2 regions of the Shewanella sp. 3_MG-2023 genome follow, and region 2 is predicted to be linked to the other one. Evidence: predicted binding sites of a transcription regulator. Region 2 holds the regulator's gene; the other holds the start of a gene.
The links. The regulator sigma-54, encoded in region 2, starts transcription at its own class of promoters, with help from an activator protein. The targets are predictions, from matches to a motif close to GTTGGCACGNNNNTNGNNT.
Positions count from the first base shown of each region.

Region 1 (5,822 bases), on a different contig from region 2:
AGGTCATTGGATATTCTGTTCGAGGAAATTAGCCAAACCATTGCCGCCTATATTTGGCCGCTGTTTCGTATTTCTTCAATGCTAATGGTAATGACGGTCTTTGGCGCCAATACGACTCCGTCGCGGATCCGCTTATTATTGGCGATGGCCATCACCATTGCCGTTGCGCCGGTACTGCCAAAAACAGCATATGTGGAGCTATTTTCATTAACTGCAGTATTTGTTTCAGCTCAGCAGATTTTAGTGGGCACAGCTATTGGTTTTGTGACCATTTTAGTGATGCAAACTTTTGTATTAACAGGGCAAATTATTGGTATGCAAACCAGTTTAGGCTTCGCTTCCATGGTGGACCCAGGCTCCGGTGAGCAAACCCCGGTAGTGGGTAACTTCTTTTTATTGCTGGCGACCTTGATTTTTTTAAGTGTAGATGGTCATTTATTGATGTTTAAAATGCTGGTGGCCAGCTTTGAAACCATTCCGGTTTCAACCGAAGGCTTTAGCATTGCCAATTATAAAAAACTTACCGAGTTTGGCAGTTATATGTTTGGCGCGGCGTTAACCATGTCAATATCAGCGATTGTGGCATTATTGCTTATTAACCTCTCGTTTGGAGTAATGACCCGGGCTTCACCGCAGTTGAATATTTTTGCCATCGGTTTTCCAGTGACTATGGTCAGTGGCTTATTTATTCTCTGGCTGACCCTAGGCCCTATCATGTCTCATTTTGATCAGGTGTGGCTGCAAGCCCAGCTGCTGATGTGTGATATTTTACAACTGACCTGTCACATTGACGGTTCCATAAGCCAGTAGGGACAAGATGGCAGAAGATACCGGTCAAGAACGCACCGAGGACCCCACCGCCAAGCGACTGGAACAGTCCCGTGAAAAAGGTCAGGTCGCCCGCTCTAAAGAGTTAGGAACCGCAGCAGTATTATTAGCATCTGCTTTGGGGTTTGCGTTTGTTGGCCAAGATCTGGCGCGCAGCTTACACAGCGTGATGACGCAAATGCTCACCATGGAGCGGGATCAGATCTATGACACCAACTCTATGTTCCTAGTTTGGGGGGTTATTGGCGCTGAGCTTGCTTGGCCATTATTCAGTTTCATTGCTTTTCTCGCCTTTATTGCCTTCCTTGGCAATATTGTCTTAGGCGGTATTACTTTTTCGGTTAAAGCTTTTATGCCTAAGGGCAGTAAAATGAACCCTGCTAAAGGCTTTAAAAGAATGTTTGGCACCCAGGCCTTAGTTGAACTAACTAAAGGTATTGCTAAATTTTTGGTGGTGGCAATATCGGCGTATTTTTTATTGTCGTTTTATTTTTACGATATTTTGACCTTATCTATGGGTCATTTACCGGGAAATATTTACCACGCGCTGGATCTATTGGTATGGATGTTTATTTTATTGTGTTCATCAATGCTATTGATTGTGGTGATTGATGTGCCATTTCAAATATGGAACCACAATAAACAGCTTAAAATGACCAAACAAGAAGTTAAAGACGAGTATAAAGACTCTGAAGGTAAGCCTGAAGTAAAAGGCCGTATTAGGCAATTGCAGCATGAGATGGCCAATAAACGCATGATGTCTGAAGTGCCCAATGCTGATGTGATTGTGGTTAACCCAGAGCATTACGCTGTAGCAGTAAAATATGATGCCAGTCGTTCATCTGCGCCATTTTTAGTGGCAAAAGGGGTTGATGATGTGGCCTTTAAAATTCGCGAAATAGCCCGAGAGCACGAAGTGCCAATTGTATCAGCGCCGCCGCTAGCCAGAGCCATATATCATACAACTAAAATTGACCAACAGGTACCGGAAGGACTATTTACCGCCATTGCACAAATCTTAGCTTACGTATTTCAGTTAAAACAATACCAAAAGGGTCGCGGTAAACGTCCAAAACCTATTCCGCTCAATCAACCTATTCCGGATGATTTAAAACATTAGCTGCGGTGTTTTTAGGCACTCAAACCGCAACAGCTGCTATTAACTAATAGCTTGGCTTAGTAATTGCATTTCGCTGATGTCAGCGTCAAAAATATTACGAAAGGGTTTACGGTTAATGGATGTAAAGACAGCGCTAGGTCAAGCAAAGCAAATACGATTTAGCACATTCAAAGGTATTGGTACCCCTTTATTGGTGCTGGCTGCATTAGGTATGGTGGTATTGCCGATGCCGCCATTTCTGCTTGATATTCTATTCTCCTTTAACATTTCCCTCGCTTTAATCGTGTTACTTGTCGCTATTTATAGTGATCGCCCACTAGATTTTGCCGCATTTCCGACTGTTTTACTGGTGGCCACCTTATTACGCTTAGCATTGAATGTGGCCTCAACACGAATAGTGTTACTTGAGGGGCATAACGGTGGTGACTCCGCGGGTAAAGTGATTGAAGCCTTTGGTTCGGTGGTGATTGGCGGTAACTATGCTGTGGGTTTAGTGGTGTTTTTAATCCTGATCATCATCAACTTTGCCGTAGTAACCAAAGGTGCGGGGCGTATTTCAGAAGTGAGCGCGCGTTTTACCTTGGACGCCATGCCGGGTAAACAGATGGCCATTGATGCCGATTTAAATGCCGGCACATTAACTCAAGATCAGGCACGTATTCGCCGTGCTGAAGTGACGAAAGAAGCTGACTTTTATGGCGCGATGGACGGTGCGTCAAAATTTGTGAAAGGGGATGCTATTGCTGGGATTATGATTCTGGTGATTAATATCCTTGGCGGTTTTGTCATCGGCATGGTGCAGCACGGCTTGGATTTTTCAAGCGCGGTGGAGATTTATACCTTACTGACCATTGGTGATGGTTTGGTGGCGCAAATACCCGGATTGCTTTTATCTATCGCCGCCGCCTTGATGGTGACGCGCCAAAATGAGTCTGGCGATATGGGCGGGATGATGATCAGCCAAATGTTCCATAGTCCTAAGTCTATGGCCATTGCATCAGCCGTGCTTTTTGTTATGGGTGTTGTACCTGGTATGCCACATTTCGCGTTTTTAACGTTTGCATTTATTACCGCAGGCGCAGCTTACTTTATTTATAAACGCAATAACGACAATAAAACCCTTGCGCTAGAAAAAGCAGTTAAAGGCCCAAGCGATGTCAAAGAGGCTGAGCCCAAAGAGCTAAGCTGGGAAGATGTACATCATGTAGACACCATTGGCCTTGAAGTGGGCTATCGACTTATTCCGCTGGTAGATAAAGGTCAAGGCGGCGAGTTACTCAGTCGAATTAAAGGGGTACGTAAAAAATTATCGCAGGAATTGGGCTTTTTGGTACCGGCAGTGCATATTCGTGACAACTTAGATTTATCCCCCAACTGCTATCAAATATCCTTAATGGGCGTGGTAGTTGGCGAAGCAGAAGTAAGACATGATTGCGAGTTAGCGATTAATCCAGGTCAGGTTTACGGCAAGCTTGATGGCATAGAGACCAAAGATCCAGCTTTTGGTTTAGAAGCCGTTTGGATAGCTCCAGCGCAACGTGAACATGCGCAAACATTAGGTTATACCGTGGTTGATACCGCGACTGTTGTTGCTACTCATATAAGCCAGTTACTGACCAATAATGCGGCTAAATTATTGGGCTATGAAGAAGTGCAGCAGTTAATGGATATGCTATCGAAAAACTCGCCGAAGTTAGTGGATGGCTTTATACCAGACGTTATGCCGCTAGGTTCAGTGGTAAAAGTGATGCAAAACCTTCTTAATGAAGGAGTTTCTATCCGAGACTTGCGCACAATCGTGCAAACACTGTTAGAATACGGCAGCAAAAGTAATGATACTGAAGTGTTAACCGCTGCAGTACGTATTGCCTTGAAACGAATGATAGTGCAAGAGATCTCTGGGCCCGAATTGGAAATCCCTGTCATAACATTGGCGCCAGAGTTGGAACAGATGTTGCACAAGTCTATGCAGGCAACCGGCGGTGAAGGGCCCAATATTGAGCCAGGCCTTGCAGAACGTATGCAGAAGTCATTATTAGATGCTTCTCAGAAGCAAGAAATGGTCGGTCAACCAGCCATTTTATTGACATCAGGCATGCTTAGGTCAACTTTGTCGCGGTTTGTGAAATACACCATTCCTAATTTACGGGTTATTTCTTACCAAGAAATACCCGATGAAAAGCAAATACGCATAGTATCTGCAGTTGGGCAATAGCAATGACTTTCAGTTTGAAAGAGGTACGTAGTGAAAATTAAACGATTTTTTGCCAAGGATATGCGCTCAGCATTAGCTCAAGTCAAAGAGACTTTGGGCTCTGACGCGGTGATCATGTCGAATAAGAAAGTAACTGGTGGCATCGAAATTGTTGCAGCAGTTGACTACGATGAGCCTAAAGTTGATGTTGCAGTAAAATCGCCCGTTGCAGCCTTTATGAATGTGACTGAAGACCGTGTGTCAATTGGTGCTAATAAACCTGCTATTAAAACACACACTAAAGTCAGCCCACCGCCAGTAGCTGATTCATTACAGGCGTTATTAGAAAAGCAGCATAGCCGCCTGCAGCAACAAATTTCCCAGCAACATGAAGAGCCGGAATTACCAGATTGGGCTAAACAGTTAGAAGCAAGCAAACCTGCAGCTAAAGAACCAAGACAGCATCAGCAACACATTGAGCCGTCTAGATCTCCAAATAAAGGTCATTCAGCTGAAATGGAAGCAATGCGCGAAGAGATGGCGTCACTGCGTGGTTTGCTAACTCATCAAGTTTCTTCATTAATGAAAGAACAGAAAAAACGCACCGATCCTGTGGGCGCGATGCTTGAAAGTAAATTAATTGCCGCAGAGTTCTCGCCTGCTGTCGCTGCCAAGTTATCCAGCCTAAGTCAGCAGTTTTCTCCCGCCGATTTAGTCAGAGCCTTACCCCAAAGTTTGGCCAACCTGCTCGATAACCAAGGTGACGATATTGTGCGCACTGGTGGCGTAGTCGCATTTGTCGGTCCAACTGGTGTCGGCAAAACCACTTCATTGGCTAAAATTGCTGCCAGATTTGCCGCTCATCATGGCCCAGAACAAGTTGCGTTAATTACCACAGATCATTATCGTATTGGAGCCTTTGAGCAATTGGCAACTTATGGCAAAATAATGGGCTGTCCAGTTAAACAAGCACATGATTTAACTGAATTAGAACAAATTCTTTATCAGTTTAAGAATCGTAAGTTAGTATTGATTGACACTGCGGGTATGGGGCAACGAGATTTACGCCTTTATCAGCAGTTAGATGATTTGATGGCAAACACCAGAATACCCATTCGTAGTTATTTGGTGATGTCGGCAACCTCTCAACGAAGAGTGTTACTCGATGCCGTAGAACATTTTAAAAGAATCCCGTTATCTGGGTGTATACTGACAAAATTAGATGAGTCAGTATCTATTGCTGGCGCATTAAGTGTATTAATCCAAAATGGGTTGCCACTAAGTTATGTTACTGATGGGCAACGTGTTCCAGAAGATATGCAGGTTGCCGATACGCTTTCATTAGCAAGACAAGCGTTAGCAGCACTTAACGAAACAAAACCTCAAACGTCACCTGACACTGCGTGGTCAAATGACATGGCCTATGCATTCGAGTAAAGATATGACCCGAGATCAAGCAAGTGGTTTACGTATGATGAATCAACCAAATAACGATAAAGTAAAAGTAATTGCAGTCAGCGGTGGTAAAGGCGGCGTGGGTAAAACCAGTGTGTCGATTAATACCGCGGTAGCACTTGCTGAGAAAGGCAAACGGGTTTTAGTACTCGATGCCGATTTAGGACTTGCCAACGTTGATGTGATGTTAGGTATTCGAGCTGAGAAAAACTTATCTCACGTATT
Region 1 is NZ_JAUOSH010000006.1:85,106-90,927, reverse strand. Features, by position in the region: gene fliQ (flagellar biosynthesis protein FliQ) at 1-2, shown strand, start outside; gene fliR (flagellar biosynthetic protein FliR) at 7-810, shown strand; gene flhB (flagellar biosynthesis protein FlhB) at 818-1,948, shown strand; gene flhA (flagellar biosynthesis protein FlhA) at 2,064-4,163, shown strand; gene flhF (flagellar biosynthesis protein FlhF) at 4,194-5,579, shown strand; gene Q4591_RS05085 (MinD/ParA family protein) at 5,584-5,822, shown strand, end outside.
Region 1: flhA (flagellar biosynthesis protein FlhA) is a predicted target of sigma-54. The motif match lies at 1,999-2,017, and genes of this name have one in related genera.

Region 2 (5,822 bases):
ACCAAGCTGGCAGCCAGGTTACTGGTAACCTAATTAGCTACAACATTGAAAAGCAGCAGTTAATTGCTGAAAGCACCGGTACTGGTGAAGATCGGGTTATCACTATTTTTCAACCAGAAAGTCACCCAGACTTGATTGATTCTGAAAAGAAAAAAGATGAGCAACCACATTTACCAGACAGCGCTAAACCCGGTGATGATACGCCACCAGCTATAATTGAAAACAACAATTTATCTGCTGTAGAGGCTGTGAACTCAACTGAAACACCCGAAGTAACTGAATCACTTAACGCTGAGGCGCAGGCGACATTGTCAGCCCCAGCAGCTGAGCAAAATGACTAATGACCCAAATTACGTTAACCGCTGAAAATCTCGCTAAGAGTTATAAAAGTCGCCAGGTAGTAAAAGATGTCAGCCTGACGGTAAAAACCGGCCAAATTGTTGGCTTACTTGGCCCTAATGGCGCGGGTAAAACCACCACCTTTTATATGGTCGTAGGCCTAGTCAAAAGTGATAAGGGCCGCATTCTGATCGATGAAGATGATTTAACCGCAGATCCAATGCATTTGCGCGCCCGAAAAGGCATTGGCTACTTACCTCAAGAAGCCAGTATTTTTCGTAAGCTCACAGTACACGATAATATAATGGCAGTGCTTCAAACTCGCAAAAGCTTATCAAATGAGCAGCGCATTGAAGAACTGGAACATTTATTAGAAGAATTTAACATAACTCATATCCGTGATAGCCAAGGTATGGCGTTATCGGGAGGCGAGCGTCGCCGAGTTGAAATTGCACGCGCATTAGCGGCAAATCCTAAGTTTATTTTATTAGATGAACCTTTTGCAGGGGTAGATCCTATCTCAGTAATCGACATCAAGAAAATTATTCAACAACTTAAAAGCCGTGGTTTAGGGGTGCTAATTACCGACCATAATGTCCGTGAAACACTTGATGTGTGTGAGCGAGCATATATTGTGAGTCACGGAAACTTGATTGCTGAAGGAACACCTGCTGAGATCTTAGTCAATCAGCAAGTTAGGTCGGTATACTTAGGTGAACAATTCAAGCTATAGTTAGCACTATTCAGTTTTTAGTATGGCATTCGCGGCCAACAACAAACCTTAATCTAGTCTATTTTTCTAGGATCATAAACTAGCGCCCACACTGTTCGTCGCGATGATGTAATTCAATTAGGGACAAGCGGTACATGAAAGCCTCACTCCAACTCAAAATGGGTCAACACTTAACCATGACCCCACAGTTGCAACAAGCGATTCGCTTATTGCAACTTTCCTCATTGGAGCTACAGCAAGAAATTCAACAAGCACTTGATTCAAACCCGCTATTAGAGCTTGAAGACGAATTCACTAAAGCCAAAGAGCCCGTAAAAGAAAACGCCCTGCAAACTGACACCGATTTTAGTGATAATAGCCAAGTCACCATAGAAAAAGACACCTCAACGGTTGATACCACTGAATCGCTCACTAAAGATTCTATGCCTGAAGAACTCCCTATGGATACCACATGGGATGAGGTGTATACCGCCTCGCCGACTTCTGGCTCTGGCGCAGTATCGAGCGGTAATGATATGCCGTTTCAAGGCGAAACCAGTGAAGGCTTGTATGAGCATCTTGAATGGCAAAAAAACCTCACTCCCTTTTCTGAAAATGACTTAGTGATTGCAACCGCCATTATTGATGCCATTGATGAGCGCGGTTACCTCACCCAGAGCGTTGAAGACATTTTGCAATCCTTAGGCACTGACGATATCGAACTCGATGAAGTTGAAGCTGTACTTAAACGGGTACAACACTTCGATCCCGTCGGCATTGCAGCGCGAGATTTAAGTGAGTGTCTATTAATTCAATTAGGCCAATACCCTAATGAAATTCCTTGCATAGATAATGTTAAGTTACTGATTAAAGATCATCTTGATTTAATCGCCGGTCGTGACTTTAGGTTACTGATGCGTAAAACCAAGCTTAAAGAAGATGATTTACGTGAAGCCATTGAATTTATTCAAACGCTCAATCCACGTCCAGGCTTGCAAATTACCCCCATTAAAGATGAGTACGTCATTCCTGATGTTACTGTACTTAAAAAGAATGGTCGCTGGGTGGTCGAGCTAAATCCCGATAACATGCCTAAAATTGGCGTTAATCAGCAATATGCAGCTATGGCCAAAGGCGGTTCAAGCCAAGCTGACAGCCAATTTATTCGTGGTCATTTACAAGAAGCTAAATGGTTTATCAAAAGCATCGATAGCCGTAATGAAACCTTACTAAAAGTGGCTAACTGTATCGTACAATTTCAGCAAGGTTTCTTTGAGTTCGGTGAAGAAGCCATGAAGCCGATGGTGCTCAATGATATTGCTGAAGCGGTTGAAATGCACGAGTCGACCATTTCACGGGTCACGACCCAAAAATACATGCATACCCCCCGTGGACTTTTTGAACTTAAATATTTTTTCTCAAGCCATGTAAGTACCGATGATGGTGGAGAATGCTCTTCTACAGCAATTCGCGCATTTATTAAAAAGCTCGTAGCTGCAGAAAACCCGAAAAAGCCTCTTAGTGATAGTAAAATGGCGACACTATTGGCTGAACAAGGGATTAACGTTGCTCGACGTACGATAGCCAAATATCGAGAGGCAATGCTCATCCCTCCCTCAAACCAACGCAAAAGCTTATAACTTTTGTTATTGGAGGATGACCTATGCAAATTAACCTGACTGGAAACCATATTGAAATAACTCAATCTTTACGGGAATACGTGCAAACAAAATTTTCAAAGCTTGAACGACACTTCGAACAGATCAATAATGTTCACGTTGTGCTCGATGTTCAAAAGCTACAACAGATTGCCGAAGCCAAACTGCACCTAAAAGGCGGTGAAGTGTTTGCTGTATCGCGTAACGCTGATATGTATGTGGCAATAGACGCCCTGATAGATAAGCTAGACCGTCAGGTAATTAAACATAAAGAGAAACTCACTAAGCATTAACGATGGAACTTCGTACCATCCTGCAGCCGGCGTGCACTACCTGTGCCACTCCGGGCAGTAAGAAAAAGGTACTGGAATTAATCAGCAATTTAATGGCTGCCCAGTACCCAACCCTTTCTTCACAGGCTATTTTTGAAAGTCTAATAGCGCGTGAAAAAATGGGCAGTACAGGTATAGGAAATGGCATAGCAATTCCACATGGGCGCTTAGATAATATCGAAGAACCCATTGCTATTTTAATCAAATGCGAAGAGCCAATCGCCTTTGATGCCATAGACAAGCAACCTGTAGATATTTTATTTGCGCTTCTTGTACCTGCAGATCAGTGCCAGCAACACCTAAGCACATTATCTAGCATGGCAGAGAAACTCAGTGATAAATTGATACTTAAACGACTTCGAAAGAGTCATGACGCTACAGAACTTTATCAGGTTATTACTGCATGAAACTTGTCATCGTATCGGGACGTTCAGGTTCAGGAAAATCAGTCGCACTGAGAGTGCTTGAAGATTTAGGTTATTACTGTGTTGATAACCTGCCACTGCCACTGATTGGCAGCCTGCTTGAACAGCTTAAAGATAGTAACGAGCTTGTCGCCATTAGCGTCGATGTGCGTAATATCGAAGAGCAAGGCAAAGTACTCAAAGAGCAAATTGCTTTACTGTCTGACGATACCAGCATTACCAGTTTCTTTTTAAACGCCAACGATAAAGTGTTACTGAAGCGTTTTAGTGAGACCCGCCGATTACACCCACTGTCTAAGAATCAAATTTCGTTACAAGAAGCCATTAAGCTTGAGGGGCGGTTACTCGAACCCATAGCCAAAATGGTTGATCACTATATCGACACCTCGCAAACTAATATCTACGAATTGAGCGATCATGTTCGGCAAATCTTGCTAGGCAGTGTTGATAAAGAATTAGTGGTACATTTTGAGTCATTTGGCTTTAAGCATGGCATGCCGGCTGAAGCAGACTTTATGTTTGATGTGCGCTTTTTACCGAATCCGCACTGGGAGCTTGAGTTAAGGCCCTACACAGGCCTAGATGCGCCCGTGCAAGAGTTCTTAGAGCGACAGCCTTTGGTGAATAAGTTTATCTGGCAAATTGAAAACCTTTTTGACACTTGGATGCCACATTTAGAGCGTAATAACCGCAGCTACCTGACCATTGCCATTGGTTGTACTGGCGGTCAGCACCGTTCGGTTTATATTGCCGATCAGCTCGCTAAACGTTTCAACAACTCTAAGCACAAAGTCAGCGCCCGCCATAGAGAGCTTGGCATTGAATAAGCTAACCACAACGCCAGCCAAAACGGTGGCCTATTCAAAGCAAATTACCATCAGTAACAAGCTAGGCTTGCATGCGCGAGCGGCGACTAAATTGGCAATTTTAGCTACCGAGTTTGACGCAACTATCACCCTTATCCAAGGTGAGAAACAAGCCAGTGCTGCCAGTGTATTGGGGTTATTAATGTTAGAAAGTGGCATTGGTAAAATCATTACTGTTGAAGCTCAAGGCCGTGATGCAGAAAAAGCCCTTGAGGCCGTATGCAAGTTAATCAACGATAAATTTGACGAAGAAAGCTAACCGCCTGCGCCCAGTAACATCTCCAAGGAAACACAGCGACTCACCTTTACCATTATTTTATTAGCTATACTCAACACACCACCAAGCAGTATTAGCGTATTTATGAATTGCGCATCAAGCCATCAGATATTAGAAATTTCTTCATTCTTTCCGGTGAGTTAAGTTAACATTTCATCATCGTCTTTTCAGGAGTAGCCAATGGGTATTGAAGTCATCGACAGCGAACTGACCGAACAACGTCTTAATCAGCTTACACAAGCATTAGGTAGCGGTATGTTTGTTCATGTCAGAAATATGCTTCATGACATGGCCGCCTCCGATGTCGCATTAATTCTTGAATCATCACCGCCGAAAACTCGTCAAGTGTTATGGCAACTGATTGATCATGAGCAAGCGGGTGAAATCCTAGAAGAACTCGGTGAAGAGTTAAAAGATTCACTCATCAGCGCTATGACCCCAGAAAAAGTAGCCCAAGCCACCTCTGGGATGGATACCGATGACTTGGCTTACATCTTAAGAAGTTTGCCAGATGCTGTTTATAAAAAAGTACTGCAATCCATGAGCAGTCAAGACCGCCATCGCGTCGAACAAGCACTGTCATACCCTGATGACACCGCTGGCAGTATCATGAATACAGATACGGTCACTTTGCGTCCTGACGTTAATATTGATGTGGTATTACGCTATTTGCGCCAGCGCGGCAACTTACCCGATACCACAGATACCTTATATGTGGTTGATCGCAACGATCATGTGCTTGGTGGGGTGCGCCTTGCCGATCTACTCACTTGTGATCCTAATTCAACCATTCGCAGCATCATGGATCCTGAATTAGAAAGCATCCCTGTGGACATGCCTGATAATGAAGTGGCGCAATTATTTGAACGCCATGACTGGATTTCGGCCCCAGTGGTAGATGAAGCGCAAAAATTATTAGGCCGTATTACCATTGATGATGTGGTCGATGTTATTCGTGAAGACGCCGAACACTCAATGATGGGGATGGCGGGTATGGATGACGATGAAGATACCTTTGGCCCCGTAATGAAAAGCACCTTCAGACGCTCGCTATGGCTTACCATTAACTTGTTTGCCGCCTTACTTGCTGCATCAGTAAGTAATATGTTTGAAGGCACGTTAGAGCAATTTGCCACCATCGCGATTTTAATGACTATTGTCCCTAGTATGGGCGGTGTGGCAGGCAATCAAACCTTAGCTCTGGTTATTCGTG
Region 2 is NZ_JAUOSH010000027.1:53,555-59,376, forward strand. Features, by position in the region: gene lptA (lipopolysaccharide transport periplasmic protein LptA) at 1-341, shown strand, start outside; gene lptB (LPS export ABC transporter ATP-binding protein) at 341-1,072, shown strand; gene Q4591_RS15225 (RNA polymerase factor sigma-54) at 1,207-2,691, shown strand; gene hpf (ribosome hibernation promoting factor) at 2,715-3,002, shown strand; gene ptsN (PTS IIA-like nitrogen regulatory protein PtsN) at 3,005-3,448, shown strand; gene rapZ (RNase adapter RapZ) at 3,445-4,293, shown strand; gene Q4591_RS15245 (HPr family phosphocarrier protein) at 4,319-4,591, shown strand; gene mgtE (magnesium transporter) at 4,790-5,822, shown strand, end outside.